DNA from 2 places in the Streptacidiphilus cavernicola genome. Region 1 is predicted to be linked to the other one. Evidence: riboswitches for the same ligand, from Rfam matches in the RefSeq annotation. Region 1 holds a riboswitch; the other holds the start of a gene.
The links. A riboswitch is a leader RNA that binds a small molecule or an ion and turns the genes downstream of it on or off. The one in region 1 is predicted to bind cobalamin.

Region 2: linked by a shared signal. The riboswitch ahead of ACEZDE_RS06600 (hypothetical protein) and the one ahead of ACEZDE_RS24455 (cobalamin biosynthesis protein) in region 1 are both predicted to bind cobalamin.

Annotation. Positions count from the first base shown of each region.
Region 1 covers NZ_JBHFAB010000020.1:96,713-104,040, reverse strand. Annotated here, with positions in the region: gene cobN (cobaltochelatase subunit CobN) at 1-3,495, opposite strand, end outside; gene ACEZDE_RS24460 (cobyric acid synthase) at 3,540-5,036, opposite strand; gene ACEZDE_RS24455 (cobalamin biosynthesis protein) at 5,033-6,007, opposite strand; cobalamin riboswitch at 6,111-6,322, opposite strand; gene ACEZDE_RS24450 (hypothetical protein) at 6,377-6,634, opposite strand; gene ACEZDE_RS24445 (NAD(P)/FAD-dependent oxidoreductase) at 6,751-7,328, opposite strand, start outside.
Region 2 covers NZ_JBHFAB010000004.1:65,817-73,144, forward strand. Annotated here, with positions in the region: gene ACEZDE_RS06590 (aldehyde dehydrogenase) at 1-1,048, opposite strand, end outside; gene ACEZDE_RS06595 (MBL fold metallo-hydrolase) at 1,209-2,258, shown strand; adenosylcobalamin-variant (AdoCbl-variant) riboswitch at 2,381-2,452, shown strand; gene ACEZDE_RS06600 (hypothetical protein) at 2,511-3,788, shown strand; gene ACEZDE_RS06605 (SCO2322 family protein) at 3,785-4,561, shown strand; gene ACEZDE_RS06610 (energy-coupling factor transporter transmembrane component T) at 4,632-5,852, shown strand; gene ACEZDE_RS06615 (ABC transporter ATP-binding protein) at 5,849-7,328, shown strand, end outside.

The DNA.
Region 1 (7,328 bases):
CGCCAGCTTCTCGTACATCCAGTCGTCCACGACCCCCGCCGTGGCGTCGTAGCCGAACAGGTAGTCCACCGTCGCGGCCATCTCGAAGGCGCCCTTGTAGCCGTGCCGCCGCATCGCCGCCATCCAGCGCGGGTTGACCACCCGGGCGCGGAACACCCGGTGCGTCTCCTCGCCCAGGGTCCGGGTCCTGACCTGGTCGGGTGTGGCGCTGTCGCCGACGTACGCCTCGGGGGAGGCTCCGGTCAGGTGCCGGACCATCGCCACCATCCCGCCGTGGTACTGGAAGTAGTCGTCGGCGTCGACGATGTCGTGCTCGCGGGTGTCGACGTTCTTCGCCGCCACCGAGATCCGCCGGAACGCCCGCTCCATGTCGCCCCGCGCCGCGCGCCCGTCCAGGCCGCGCCCGTAGGCGTAGCCGCCCCAGACCGCGTAGACCTCGGCCAGGTCGGCGTCGCTGCGCCAGTTGCGGGCGTCGATCAGCGGCAGCAGGCCCGCGCCGTAGGCGCCCGGCTTGGAGCCGAAGATCCGGGCCGTCGCGCGCCGGTGGTCGCCGTGCTCGGCGGCGTCCGCCTCCACGTGCGCACGGACGTAGTTGACGTCCTCGGGCTCGTCCAGCGCCGCCACCGCCCGCACCGCGTCGTCCAGCAGCGCCACCACATGCGGGAAGGCGTCGCGGAAGAAGCCGGAGATACGGACCGTCACATCCACCCGGGGGCGGCCCAGTTCGGCGGCCGGGACGATCTCGAAGCCGGTCACCCGGCGCGAGGCGTCGTCCCAGACCGGGCGGCAGCCCAGCAGCGCCAGGATCTCGGCGATGTCGTCGCCCTGGGTGCGCATGCACGAGGTGCCCCAGACGGTCAGCCCGACCGAGCGCGGGTAGCCGCCGGTGTCGGCCAGGTAACGGGCCACCAGCGAGTCGGCCAGCGCCTGCCCGACTTCCCAACTCAGCCTGGACGGAATGGCCTTGGGGTCGACCGAGTAGAAGTTCCGCCCGGTCGGCAGCACGTTCACCAGCCCGCGGGTCGGCGAGCCGGACGGACCCGCCGGGACGTAACCGCCGCGCAGCGCCCGCAGGATGTGGGTCAGCTCGTCCGTGGTCCGGGCCAGCCGGGGCACCACCTCCTCGCAGGCGAACTCCAGCACCGCGACCGCGTCCGGGTTCTGACGGCCCAGCACCTCGCCCACCAGGCCGGGCGCCGCCGCGGCGTCCCACCCCGCCCGCTCCATGCCCTCGGCGAGCCTGCGGCACAGCGCCTCCAGCAGGTCCACCGCGTCGGCCGCGCTCCGGGACGGACCCTGCACCAGCGCGGTCAGCTCGGCCGGGAGCTTCACCGGGGCGCCCGGCTCGGCCAGCAACTCCTTTTCCACCAGCCCGAATTCGGCCGCCAGGGCGGCTCGCAGACCGGGCAGCGCATCGGCCGCCCCGCCCCAGATCTGGGCTGCCCGCAGCACCGCGAGCACCAGGTTGACCCGGGCCTCGTCCACCGGTCCGCCGCCGAGGATGTGCAGCCCGTCCCGGATCTGCACGTCCTTGATCTCGCAGAGGTAGCCGTCGATGTGCATCACGAACTCGTCGAAGGCGTCCTCGTCCGGCTGGTCGTCCACATGCAGGTCGTGGTGCAGCTCGGCGGCCTTGACCAGGGTCCAGATCTGCGCCCGGACGGCCGGGGCCTTCGCCGGGTCCAGGTCCTTGACCAGCGCGTACTCGTCCAGCAGCTGTTCCAGCTTGGCCAGGTCGCCGTAGGTGTCGGCCCGCGCCATCGGCGGGACCAGGTGGTCCACGACGGTGGCGTGGCCGCGCCGCTTGGCCTGGGTGCCCTCGCCGGGGTCGTTCACGATGAACGGGTAGACCAGCGGCAGTTCGCCCAGCACCGCGTCCGGCGCGCAGCCGGCCGAGAGTCCGAGGCCCTTGCCGGGCAGCCACTCCATCGTCCCGTGCTTGCCCAGGTGCACCACCGCGTCCGCGCCCCAGGACTGCTCCAGCCAGCGGTAGGCGGCCAGGTAGTGGTGCGACGGCGGCAGGTCGGGGTCGTGGTAGATGGCGATCGGGTTCTCGCCGAAGCCGCGCGGCGGCTGGATCATCAGCATCACATTGCCGAACTCCAGTGCCGCCAGCACGATGTCGCCGTTGTCGACATAGAGACCGCCCGGCGGCTCGCCCCAGTGCTGGAGGATGCCGTCCCGCAACTCCGGCTCCAGCGCGGCGAACCACTGCTGGTAGTCGGCCAGCGGCACCCGGGCCGGGGCGGCGCGGAGCTGTTCCTCGGTCAGCCACTCGACGTCATGGCCGCCCGCGGCGATGAGTCGATGAATCAGTTCGTCACCGCCTGATGGATAGTCAGCGACGGTGTAGCCGGCCTCGCGCAGTGAGTCCAGCAGCCGCACCGCCGAGGCCGGGGTGTCCAGGCCGACCGCGTTGCCGACCCGGGAGTGCTTGGTCGGATAGGCGGTGAAGACCACGGCGATCTTCTTCTCGGCGTTGGGCCTGTGCTTCAGCGCCGCGTGCCGCAGCGCGATCCCGGCGACCCGTCCGGCCCGCTCGGGATCGGCGGCGTAGACCGGGATGCCGTCCGGGCCGGGCTCCTTGAAGGAGAACGGCACGGTGATCAGCCGGCCGTCGAACTCCGGGATGGCCACCTGCATCGCCGCGTCCATCGGCGACAGCGCCGCGTCCGAGGCCTCCCAGGCCGCCCGGGTCGAGGTCAGGCACAGGCCCTGCAGGACGGGGATGTCGAGGTCGGCCAACGCGCCGATGTCCCAGGCCTCTTCGGCCCCTCCCGCTGACGCGTCCGCGGCGACCGCACCTCCCGAGGCCAGCACCGTGGCGACCACCGCGTCGCACCGCCCCAGCAGTGCGAACAGCTCGGCGTCGGCCCCGCGCAGCGAGCCGCAGAAGACCGGCAGGGCGTTGCCGCCGCGTTCCTCCACCGCCGTGCACAGGGTGTCCACGAAGGCGGTGTTCCCGGACAGCTCGTGCGCCCGGTAGAACAGCACCCCCACGGTCGGCCGGTCCGGGTCGAACTCCCGTGCGCCGCTGACCCCGTACTGCGGCATCGGCTGCGCCGGGGCGAAGCCGGAACCGGTCATCAGCACGGTGTCGGAGAGGAAGTGCGCCAGCTCGGCCAGGTTCGCCGAGCCGCCCTCCACCAGGTAGGTCAGCGCCTCGGCGACCACCCCGGCGGGCACCGACGACAGCCCCATCAGCTCCGCGTCCGGCACCGACTCGCCGCCGAGCAGTACGGTCGGCACCCCGGCGGCGGCGATCTGCGCCAGCCCGTCCTCCCAGGCGCGGCGTCCGCCGAGCAGCCGCACCACCACCACGTCCGCGCCGTCGACCAGGAGCCGCAGTTCCTCGCCGACCGCGACCCGGGTCGGGTTGCCGATCCGGTAGTCCGCGCCCGAGGCACGGGCCGCCAGCAGGTCCGTGTCGGCGGTGGACAGCAGCAGTACGGTCGCCGCCGCCCCGGACTCGTCGGACTGTGTTGCGTCGTCCATCGGGACGGCCCCTCCCGTAGTCGTTTCCCAGCTGGTCAGTGTGTTCACGGCGCACCCGGCGGCACGAACGGCAGCCCGTCCGGCACCCCGCCCTCGATCAGCCGCCACAGCGCGGCGGTGTCGGCGTGCGTTTCGATCAGATCCCCGAGCAGGTCCAACTGCCGCTCCCGGGCCGCGGAGAAGCTGACGCCCGGGGCCGGGGTGAAGTCCCGCCCGGCGACGGCGGCGACCTCGCCGAGGAAGGCCCGCCGGAAGCCGTCGTTCTCCAGCGCGCCGTGCCAGGTGGTGCCCCAGACCGCCCCCACCCGGCAGCCGTCGAGGAAGGTCTCCCCGCCCTCGACGGAGGCCACCCCGTGGTGGATCTCATACCCGTGCACGGTCTCCCCGTAGGCCGAACCCACCGGGCGGGCCAGGGTCTTGGCGGCGGCGAACTCCACCCGGACCGGCAGCAGCCCGAGCCCGGCGACCGTCCCGGCCCCGGACTCGACCGTGTCGGTGATGCTCCGCGCCAGCATCTGGTAGCCGCCGCAGACGCCCAGCACCGGCCGTCCCCCGGCCGCCCGCCGGGCCAGCGCGGTGTCGAGCCCGCGTTCGCGCAGCCAGGCCAGGTCGGCGACGGTGGCCCTGGTCCCCGGCAGCAGCACCAGGTCGGCGTCCGCCAGCTCCTCCGGACGGGTCGCCCAGCGCACCAGCACACCGGGCTCGGCGGCCAGCGCGTCGATGTCGGTGAAGTTGGACAGCCGGGGCAGCCGGACCACCGACACCCGCAGCACCTCGCGTCCGGCCGCCGCCTCGTCCGGCGCCCGGTCCAGCAGCCCGGCCAGGCCGAGCGAGTCCTCGGCGTCCAGCCACAGCCCCGGCAGCATCGGCAGCACCCCCAGCGACGGACGGCGGGTCAGCTGCTCCAGCATGTCCAGGCCCGGCTTGAGCAGCCGGACGTCGCCGCGGAACTTGTTGACGATCCAGCCGGCCAGGTGCCGCTGGTCCTCGGCGGACAGCAGCGCCAGCGTCCCGTACATGGCGGCGAAGACGCCGCCGCGGTCGATGTCGCCGACCACCACCACCGGCAGGTCGGCGGCGACGGCCAGGCCCATGTTGGCGAGGTCCCGGTCGCGCAGGTTGATCTCGGCGGGGGAGCCCGCGCCCTCGCAGACCACCACGTCGTAGCGGCTGCGCAGGTCGGCCAGGCAGTCCAGGGCGATCCGGAGCAGCGCGGGCTTGCGCTCGCGGTAGTCCAGCGCGCCCACCTCGGCGACCGCCCGGCCCAGCACCACCACCTGGCTGCGGCCGTCCCCGCCGGGCTTGAGCAGCACCGGGTTCATCGCCGCCTCGGGCTCCACCCCGGCGGCGGCGGCCTGCATCGCCTGGGCCCGGCCGATCTCCGCGCCGTCGGCGGTGACGAAGGAGTTCAGCGACATGTTCTGCGCCTTGAACGGCGCGACCGAGACCCCCTGCCGGGCCAGCCAGCGGCAGATCCCGGCGGTGACCACGCTCTTCCCGGCGTCCGAGGTGGTTCCGGCGACCAGCAGCGAGCCCCTCATCGGCGTCCCCTCCGCAGCAGCGCCGCGGCGGCGGTGACACCGACCGCCAGCAGCCCGACCCGGCGGGACAGCACGCAGGCGCGCTCGATGTCGCCGACCGCCACCGGCCGCAACTCCGGTCCCAGCAGCGGCCGGTGCTCGACCCGGCGGCCGTAGGCCAGGGTCCCGCCGAGGCGGACGCCCAGCGCCCCGGCGAAGGCAGCCTCGGCCTGCCCGGCGTTGGGGCTCGGGTGCGCGGAGGCGTCACGCCGCCAGACCCGCCAGGCGGTGCCGCCGCCGCCCGCGCCGCGGCCCCCGCCGCCCCGCCGCCCCCCGGCGGCGGTGGCGGCGGTCAGCAGCGCGGTGAGCCGGGCGCCGGGCCAGCCGGCCGCGTCGTCCAGCCGGGCCGAGGCCCAGCCGAAGCGGAGGTGCCGCGGCGAGCGGTGGCCGACCATGGCGTCCAGGGTGTTCACCGCGCGGAACGCCAGCAGCCCCGGCACGCCCGCGACCGCGCCCCAGACCAGCGCGTTCACCACCGCGTCCGCGGTGTTCTCGGCCACCGACTCGACCACCGCACGGGCGACCTGCTGCCCGGTCAGCTCCCGCGGGTCGCGCCCGCACAGGTACGGCAGCCGGTCCCGGGCCGCGGCCAGGTCCCCGGCCTCCAGCGCGGCGCCGATCGTCCGTGCCTCACGGACCAGCGAGGCGCCGCCGAGCACGGTCCAGGTCGCGGCGGCGGTCAGTAGCACCCGCCCGGCGGCGGAGCGCCGCACGGCCCGGTCGGCCGCGTACCCGGCCGCGCCGGCCGTCCCCGCGCAGAGCGCGGTGAACAGCGCCCCGGCGTCCCTGCGGTCGCGCCAGAGCCGCCGTTCCGCGGCTGCCGCGGCGCGTCCGAAGCCGGCCACCGGGTGGCCGCGCCGGGGGTCGCCGAAGGCGGCGTCGGCGGCGTAGCCGAGAGCCAGGCCGAGTGAGGTCGCCGCGCTCGCGCGCACGGCGGTCAGCGGGGCGGTCGCGCGGGGACGGGGGCGGCGCCGGAGCATGGTGGCGGCAGGGCAGCGCGCATGGCGTGGATGTCCTCACTCAGGGTCCGCGCCCTGGATCGACGAACCGGGGGCGAGAGTCTCCTGGCTTCCGGATCGACGCGCTCCCGGGCCTTCCCGCGGCGACGGCACCCGGTTTCCCGGGCACCGTCGACAGCCGTGGCCGTGGTTCGAGAGCGCTCCCCGGTGACAGTGGCGGGACCGCGCCGGACTTGGGGTCTCCCCCGCACCGGACTTCCTCTCCATGCCTCCGTTTGGCCTTGTGATCCCACCACGCCGCCGGTCCGAGCGTCAACACGGCCGGGACCGGCCGGAACACCCTCAGGCCGCGGTGTCCTCGCTCCGCGGGAACACCGCCGGGAGCGCCGACGGCAGGGCGGGCAGGGCGGGCGGCGCCGCGGCCGGCGGCAACTGCTGCGGGGCGCGGACGATCCGCAGCAGTTCCACCGGAGCGTGGTCCTGGACCACGCGGTCGGCCGGACTGGTCGGCGGGCGCAGGATCCGGTCCTCGAACCAGGACATGCCGAGCAGTACGCAGAGGCCGAGTGGAGCGGTGATCAGGCACAGAAGGACAGGCATGGGCACCCCAATGAGTTGAGTGCTGCGTCTTCCGATATCCGACTTCCCCCGGCTTCCAGGGTGGGTCAGAGTCGGTCGATCCGCATCTCGGAGTGTCCGGAGCCGACTGCGGAGCGTCAGTGCCGCCCGGAGACCAGGTCAGCGGCCCTGGCGATGGGCGAGGTGGCGGCCCGGCCGCCGCGCTCCTGCCGGTCGGCGGCGTGGTAGGCCGCGTACATGCCGTGCACGCCGATCCAGCGCAGCGGCTCGGGCTCCCAGGCGCGGACCCGGTGGCCGACCCAGGGCAGCCGGGTCAGGCCGGTGTCCGCGCCGCCGCTCCCGCCACCACTCTCGCCCAACTCACGGAGCACCAGGTCGCGCAGGGTGCGTCCGGCCAGGTTGGTGGTGGTGACCCCGCTGCCGACGTAGCCGCCGGCCAGGCCGAGGCCGGTGGCCCGGTCCAGGTCCACGGTCGAGCACCAGTCCCTGGGCACCCCGAGCACTCCGGACCAGGCGTGGTCGATCCTGGCCTCGGCCGCGCCCGGGAAGAAGTCCACCAGGATCGCGCGCAGCTGGTCCACGGTCCGCTGGGCCGTGGTCCCGTCGCTGTCCGTCCGCGAGCCGAAGCGGTACGGGACGCCGCGTCCGCCCAGCGCGATCCGGTCGTCCGCGGTGCGCTGCGCGTACATGTAGGCGTGCGCCATGTCGCCCAGCA
Region 2 (7,328 bases), on a different contig from region 1:
CCTCCTGGCCGACCCTGATGTAGTCCAGGTTCCGCTGCTGCTGACGGCGGGTCACCAGCGGGCCGACCTGGGTCGCCTCGGCCAGCGGGTCGCCGACGGCCAGCGCGCCGACCGCCGCGACCAGCCGGTCCGCGATCTCGTCGTAGCCGGACCGCGGGGCCAGGATCCGGGTCTGCGCCACACAGGCCTGGCCGTTGTTCATGTAGGCGGAGGACATCAGGTTGGCGACGGCCTCGTCCAGGTCGGCGTCCGGCAGCAGGATCGCGGCGGACTTGCCGCCCAGCTCCAGGGTGACCCGGGTGAGGTTGCGCGAGGCCACCTCCATGATCCGCTTCCCGGCCGGGACCGAGCCGGTGAAGGAGACCTTGTCCACGCCCGGGTGGCCGACCAGGTACTCGCTGACCTCGCGGTCGGCCGGCAGGATGCTGAGCACGCCCTCCGGCAGCCCGGCCTCGCGGACGATCTCGGCCAGCAGGTAGGAGTCGAGCGGGGTCTCCGGCGACGGCTTGAGGATCACCGAGCAGCCCGCGATCAGCGCCGGGGCCAGCTTCGCCGCCGCGACGAACTGCGGCACGTTCCACGGCACCACCGCGGCGACCACTCCGACCGGCTCGCGGCGGACCAGGATCGGGCCGAGCGCCCCGGCCCGGTGCTCCTCGAAGGCGAACTCGCGGGCGGTGGCGATGGCCGAGTCCCAGATCATCATCGGGCCGTAGGCCTGGGCCAGGATGCTCCAGGAGTACGGGGAGCCGTTCTCCGAGCTGATCACCCGGGCGATCTCGTCGGCGCGGGCGGCGATGCCGTCCCTGATCCGCTCGGCCACCGCGAGCCGCTGCTCCAGCGGCAGCCGCGGCCAGGCGCCGCGGCCCTGGTCGAACGCCTTCCCGGCGACGGCGACCGCACGGTCGACGTCGGCCCGGGAGGCGTGCGGGACCCGGCCGATGACCTCCTCGGTGTGCGGGGAGACCACCTCGATCACGTCCTGCCCGGCCGGTGCGACCAGTTCCCCGCCGATGACCAGCTCGCCGTACTCCGCTACCTCGGACATGAGCAGTCCCCTCAACATCTGACGAACCGTCACTTGGCGGTTAGTAGAACTGATATCAGTTCTACTTATTGAGGGCAACGGTCGTGCAGTAGGCTGCCCGACTAGTTGTACCCGACAAGTAACACGTTCTAGATTCTGTGCGCTCGGAGAGGACGGCAGCATGCCCGCCCACGAGACCCCGGCGAGGGTCCCCACCCCGGCACCCGCCACCCAGGACCTCGGCGGAGGAGTCTGGAGCATCACCGTCCCGATCCCGGACAACCCGCTCCGCTACACCCTGGTCTACCTGCTGGAGAGCGACCGCGGCCCGGTCCTGGTCGACACCGGCTGGGACGACCCCAGTGGCCGCACCGCCCTGGCCGAGGGCCTCGCCGCGGCCGGACACACGCTCGGCGACCTGCACGGCGTCGTCGTCACCCACCACCACCCGGACCACCACGGCCTGTCCGGCTACGTCCAGGAGCAGTCCGGCGCCTGGATCGCGATGCACGGCGCCGAGGCCGCCGTGGTCCGCGCGCTGAACGACACCCGGCGGTCCCGCTGGCGCGGACGGATGGTCGAGCTGATGGCGGAGTCCGGCGTCCCCGAGGAGCACCTGACCGCGGTCCGCAGCTTCGGCAGCGCCGCCGCCCCACTGGCCACCACCCTCCCGGACCGCGAGCTGGTGCACGGCGAGTCGGCCGGGGTGCCGGGACGCGACCTGCGGGTGCTGTGGACCCCCGGGCACACCCCCGGCCACGTCTGCCTCTACCTGGACGAGCCGGGACGGCCGACCCGGCTGCTCTCCGGCGACCACCTGCTGCCCACGATCAGCCCGGTGGTCAGCCTCTACCCGGAGAACCCGGGCGACGAGCCGGCCGACCCGCTCGGCGACTTCCTCGACTCGCTGGAGCGGATCGCCCTGCTGGCGCCGCAGGAGGTGCTGCCCGCGCACCAGTACCGCTTCGCCGACGCGGCCGGACGGGTCGGCGAACTGCTGGAGCACCACGCGCTGCGGCTGGCCGAGCTGCACGTCCAGCTGCGCGGGGGCCCGCTGACGCTGTGGCAGTGCGCGATGGGCATGCACTGGAACCGGCCCTGGGAGGAACTCGGCTTCATCGCCCGCCACCTGGCCCTGTCCGAGGCCGCCGCGCACGTGCGGCGGCTGGTGAAGACCGGCCTCGCGGAGGAGCTGCCCGGCTCGGGGCCGACCCTCTACCAGGCGGTCTGACCGCGACATGCCGAACCGGTGAGCCGGGTCCACCGGAGCGGAGAGAAGCCGTCCCGATACAGTGACCGGGCAACCTGATCCATGTCCATGATCCGTTCCCATGACCTGTTTCCATGATCCGTTTCCTGGTGGGGAAAGCCGGTGCGATTCCGGCGCTGACCCGCAACCGTTCAGCCGGAGCACCCGCACAGGAATCGAGCGGCCCGTCGAGGTCTACGGTCGCCACCCGCTCTCCGAAAGGCACCACCACTCATGCTCACCGCCGCCCGTCTGGGCGCCGTCGCGCTGACCGCCGCCGCCGTGCTCGCCGGCTCGGCCGCGCCCGTACTCGTCGCCGCAGGCAGCGCCGCCGCGGCCACCGCCAGTCCGAGCCCGGTCCCCGTTCCCGCGGCCCTCTACGGCAAGGGCGACCCGACCTACGACGGCGTGTGGCGGCAGGGCCTCAGCCTGCTCGCGCTGCACACCCAGGGGGTCACCCCGGCCCCCGCCGCGGTCGACTGGCTGACCGGCCAGCAGTGCGCGGACGGCGGCTGGCCCTCCTACAACGCGGACCCGACCAAGGCCTGCGCGGCGGCGAGCGAGGACACCAACGCGACCGCCTCCGCGGTGCAGGCCCTGGTCGCCCTCGGCGGCCACGACGACGCCGTCAGCAAGGCCGTGGCCTGGTACCGGACCGTGCAGAACAAGGACGGCGGCTGGTCCTACAACCCCGGCACGCCGAGCGACGGCAACTCGACCGGACTGGTCGTCAGCGCGCTGCTCGCGGCGAAGACCGACCCGGCGACGGTGACCAAGGACGGCAAGAGCGGCCTCGACGGCCTGCACGGCTTCCAGCTCGGCTGCACGGCGGCCAAGGCGGACCAGGGCGCGTTCGCCTACCAGCCGGACAAGACCGGCAAGCTGGTCGCCAACGACTCGGCCAGCTCACAGGCCGCGCTGGCGGCGGGCGGCGGCTTCCTGCCGGTGGCCGCGGCGACGTCGTCGGCCTCCGCCTCGGCGGCGGGCACCGCGGCGGGCACGGCGAGCTGCTCGGACCCGGAGGCGTCCGCGTCGCAGTACCTGGAGCAGCGGCTCAGCAGCGGCGGCGAGCACCTGACCAGCCAGCTCGCGGGCGCGGCGCCGTCCCCCGACTACGCCAGCACGGCCTGGGCCGCACTGGCGCTGGCCAACAGCGGCCGGACAGCGGACGCCGTGCAGGCCGTCGACTGGCTGCGGACCAACGGCGAGCCGTGGGTCCAGGGCAACGGCACCACCGCCCCGGCGGCGCTGGCCCTGCTGATCCTGGACGCCAGGGCCACCGGCCTCGACCCGCAGCACTTCGGCACCTCCAACCTGGTCACCCAGCTGGAGGCGACCGGCCCGGCCCCGGCCGCCACCCCCGCACCGTCCGCGAGCGCGTCATCGTCCGACGCGTCGAACAGCAGCACGTTCTCGCCGTGGTGGCTGATCCTGGTCGGCCTGGCGGCGGGCGCGGGCATCGGGATCTACATCAGCTACAGCCGCAAGCACCGCACCAACCGGCGCGCATGAATCCGGCGCGGGCGGCGGCGGCGGGGACGGCAGGGACGGCGGCAGGGCCGGGCGCGCCGGCAGGGCCGGGCGCGGCTCGGGGGGCCGGTCGCAGGGCGGTCGCGGCGGTGGCGGGCGTGCTGGCGATGATGCTGGCGTCGGCGGGGCTGCTGCTGGCGTCGGCCTCCTCTGCCTCGGCTGCCAGTTACCGCTACTGGTCGTTCTGGGAGGGGACCGGCACCAGCTGGTCCTACCAGCAGGCGGGGCCCAACACCTTCCGCCCGGCGGACGGCTCGGTCGACGGCTGGCGCTTCGGCGTCAGCGCGGACAGCGCCAACGGCGCGAAGCCCCGCAGCACGCCGGACTTCGCCGCCGCCTGTGCCAAGACCCCGGCGGTCAGCGGGAGGAAGCGGGTTGCGGTCGTCATCGACTACGGGACGTCGGCCGACGCCCCGTCAGGCTCCACGCCACCGGCCCTGGTCACCGAATGCGCCGTACTCGCGCCGGACGACACCTCGGCGCAGTTGCTGGCACGGCTGTCCCCGCCGCTGCGCTACGACAGCAACGGGATCCTCTGCGCCATCTCCGGCTATCCCCGAACCGGCTGCGGCGACATCGTCAGCGCCTCCTCTCCCACTCCCTCCGCCAGCGATTCCGCCACTGCTTCCGGCTCGGGCTCGGGCTCGGGCTCCGGCTCGTCCGCGCGGACGGTGGGCTGGGTCGTCGGTGCGGCCCTGGTGCTGGCCCTCGGCGGTGCCGCCTACTGGCAGAACCGACGCCGACGCCACCGCTGAGCCCACCGACGCCCGTCCCCATCCACACCGCCGCCACCTCCCACACCTCCGCCGAAAGCCGACGCCGACGATGCCGCTCCCGCCCACACCGCAGCGCCACCTGCACCCCGGTGCCTGGTGGCTCTGGGCGCTCGGTCTCGCCACCGCCGCCTCGCGCACGACCAACCCGCTGCTCCTGCTGCTGATCACCGCCGTCGCCGGATACGTCGTCGCCGTCCGCAGGACCGACGCGCCGTGGGCCCGCTCGTACAGCGTCTTCCTCAAGCTCGGCCTGCTGGTGCTGGCCCTCCGCATGGTGTTCTTCACCCTCCTCGGTTCGCCGATCCCCGGCACCCACATCCTGTTCACCCTCCCCGAACTGCCGCTCCCCTCCTGGGCCCCCGGGGTCCGCCTCGGCGGCCCGGTCAGCCTGGAGGGCCTGCTGTTCGCCCTCTACGACGCGATGAAGCTGGCCGTCCTGCTCGCCTGCGTGGGCGCGGCCAACGCCCTCGCCAACCCGGCCCGGCTGCTCCGCGCCCTCCCCGGCGCGCTCTACGAGGCGGGCGTCGCCGTGGTCGTCGCGCTCACCTTCGCCCCCAACCTGGTCACCGACGTCCAGCGGCTCCGCGCCGCCCGCCGCCTCCGTGGCCGCACCGAGCGGGGCGCGCGGGCGCTGCTCACCGTCGGCGTGCCGATCCTGGAGAGCGCCCTCGAACGCTCCGTCAGCCTGGCCGCCGCCATGGACACCCGCGGCTTCGGCCGCACCGCCGACGTCCCGCCCGCCGTCCGCCGCACCACAGCCGCACTCACCCTCACCGGCCTGCTCGGCATCTGCGTCGCCGCATACGGGCTGCTCGGCGCGGACGGCAGTGCCTGGGCGCTGCCGCTGCTCGGCGCGGGTGTCCTCGCCGCCACCACCGGGCTGCTGCTCGGCGGCAGACGGGCCGTCCGGACCCGCTACCGCCCCGACCCCTGGGCTCTGCGGGAGTGGCTGGTGGCAGGCTCGGGCATAGCCGTGGCCGCCGTGATGGTCAGCCTCGGACCCGCCTACGCCGACGCGCTCAACCCGCCGGCCGTGCCCCTCGCCGCGCCCGTGCTACCGCTGCTCCCCGCCGCCGCGATCCTGTTCGGCCTGCTCCCCGCCGTCGCCGCGCCCACTGTCCCCGCGCTCAGCGCACCCGCGCCTGCGCTCACTGCCCGTACGCCCGCCGCGCCCGCTGCAACTGCCGCACCCGCGACTCCTGCCGCGCCCGGCGCACCCGCGGCTCCCGCCGCACCCGCTTCCGCTCCCGTTCCGAAGGATGTCCGTTGATCACCTTCGAACAGGTCTCCATCACCTACCCCGGAGCCTCTCACCCGGCACTGACAAACGCCGATCTGACCGTCCCCGAGGGCGAGCTGTGCCTGCTCGTGGGGCCGTCCGGGTCCGGGAAGTCCACCCTGCTGGGCGCCGTCAGCGGCCTGGTCCCGCACTTCACCGGCGGTGTGCTGCACGGCAGGGTCACCGTGGACGGACGGGACACCCGCACCCACCGCCCGCGCGACCTGGCGGACATCGTCGGCACGGTCGGACAGGACCCGCTGGCCCACTTCGTCACCGACACCGTCGAGGACGAACTCGCCTACGGCATGGAGTCGCTCGGCCTGGCACCGGACGTGATGCGGCGTCGGGTCGAGGAGACCCTCGACCTGCTCGGCCTGGCCGAGCTCCGGGCCCGACCGCTGGCCACGCTCTCCGGGGGCCAGCAGCAGCGGGTCGCCATCGGCTCGGTGCTGACGGTGCATCCGAAGGTGCTGGTGCTGGACGAGCCGACGTCAGCGCTGGACCCGGGCGCGGCGGAGGAGGTGCTCGCCGTGCTGCAACGCCTGGTCCACGACCTGGGGACGACCGTCCTGCTGGCCGAACACCGGCTGGAGCGGGTGGTCCAGTACGCCGACCAGGTCATCCTGCTGGAGGCCCCGGGGACGCCGCCGCGGATGGGCGACACCGCCGGGATCATGGCCGTCTCCCCGGTCCACCCGCCGGTGGTGGCCCTGGGCCGGGCGCTGGGCTGGTCCCCGCTCCCCCTCTCGGTCCGCGACGCCCGCCGCCGGGCGGGCACGCTGCGCGACCGGCTCGCCGAACTGACCCCCACACCGCCCGCCGCCCCCGCCGACGCGCCGCCCCCGCCCGTCGCCACCGTCACCGCGCTGGCCGTGCGGCGGGGCGGGGTCGAGGCGCTGCGCCGGATCGACCTGACCCTCCGTCCCGGCGGGATCACCGCCCTGATGGGGCGCAACGGCTCCGGCAAGTCCACCCTGCTCGGCGCACTCGTCGGCCTGCACGCCCCCGCCTCCGGCCGGATCGACGTCGGCGGCCTCACCCCGCACCGCGCCAAGCCCGTCGCGCTCCTCGCCCACGTCGGCCTGGTCCCGCAGGAGCCCCGCGACCTGCTCTACTGCGACAGCGTCCAGGCCGAGTGCGCCGCCGCCGACAGCGACACCCAGTCAGCCCCCGGTACCTGCCGTGACCTGGTGGAACGGCTGATCCCCGGAATCCCGGACGACATCCACCCGCGCGACCTCTCCGAGGGCCAGCGGCTCACCCTCGCCCTCGCCGTGATCCTCACCGCGCGCCCCGCGCTGATCCTGCTGGACGAGCCCACCCGCGGCCTCGACTACGCCGCGAAAGCGCGACTTGTCGACATCCTCCGTGGGCTGGCTGCGGAAGGCCACGCCGTCCTGCTCGCCACCCACGACGTGGAACTCGCCGCCGAGCTGGCCCACCGCACGGTGATCATCGCCGAGG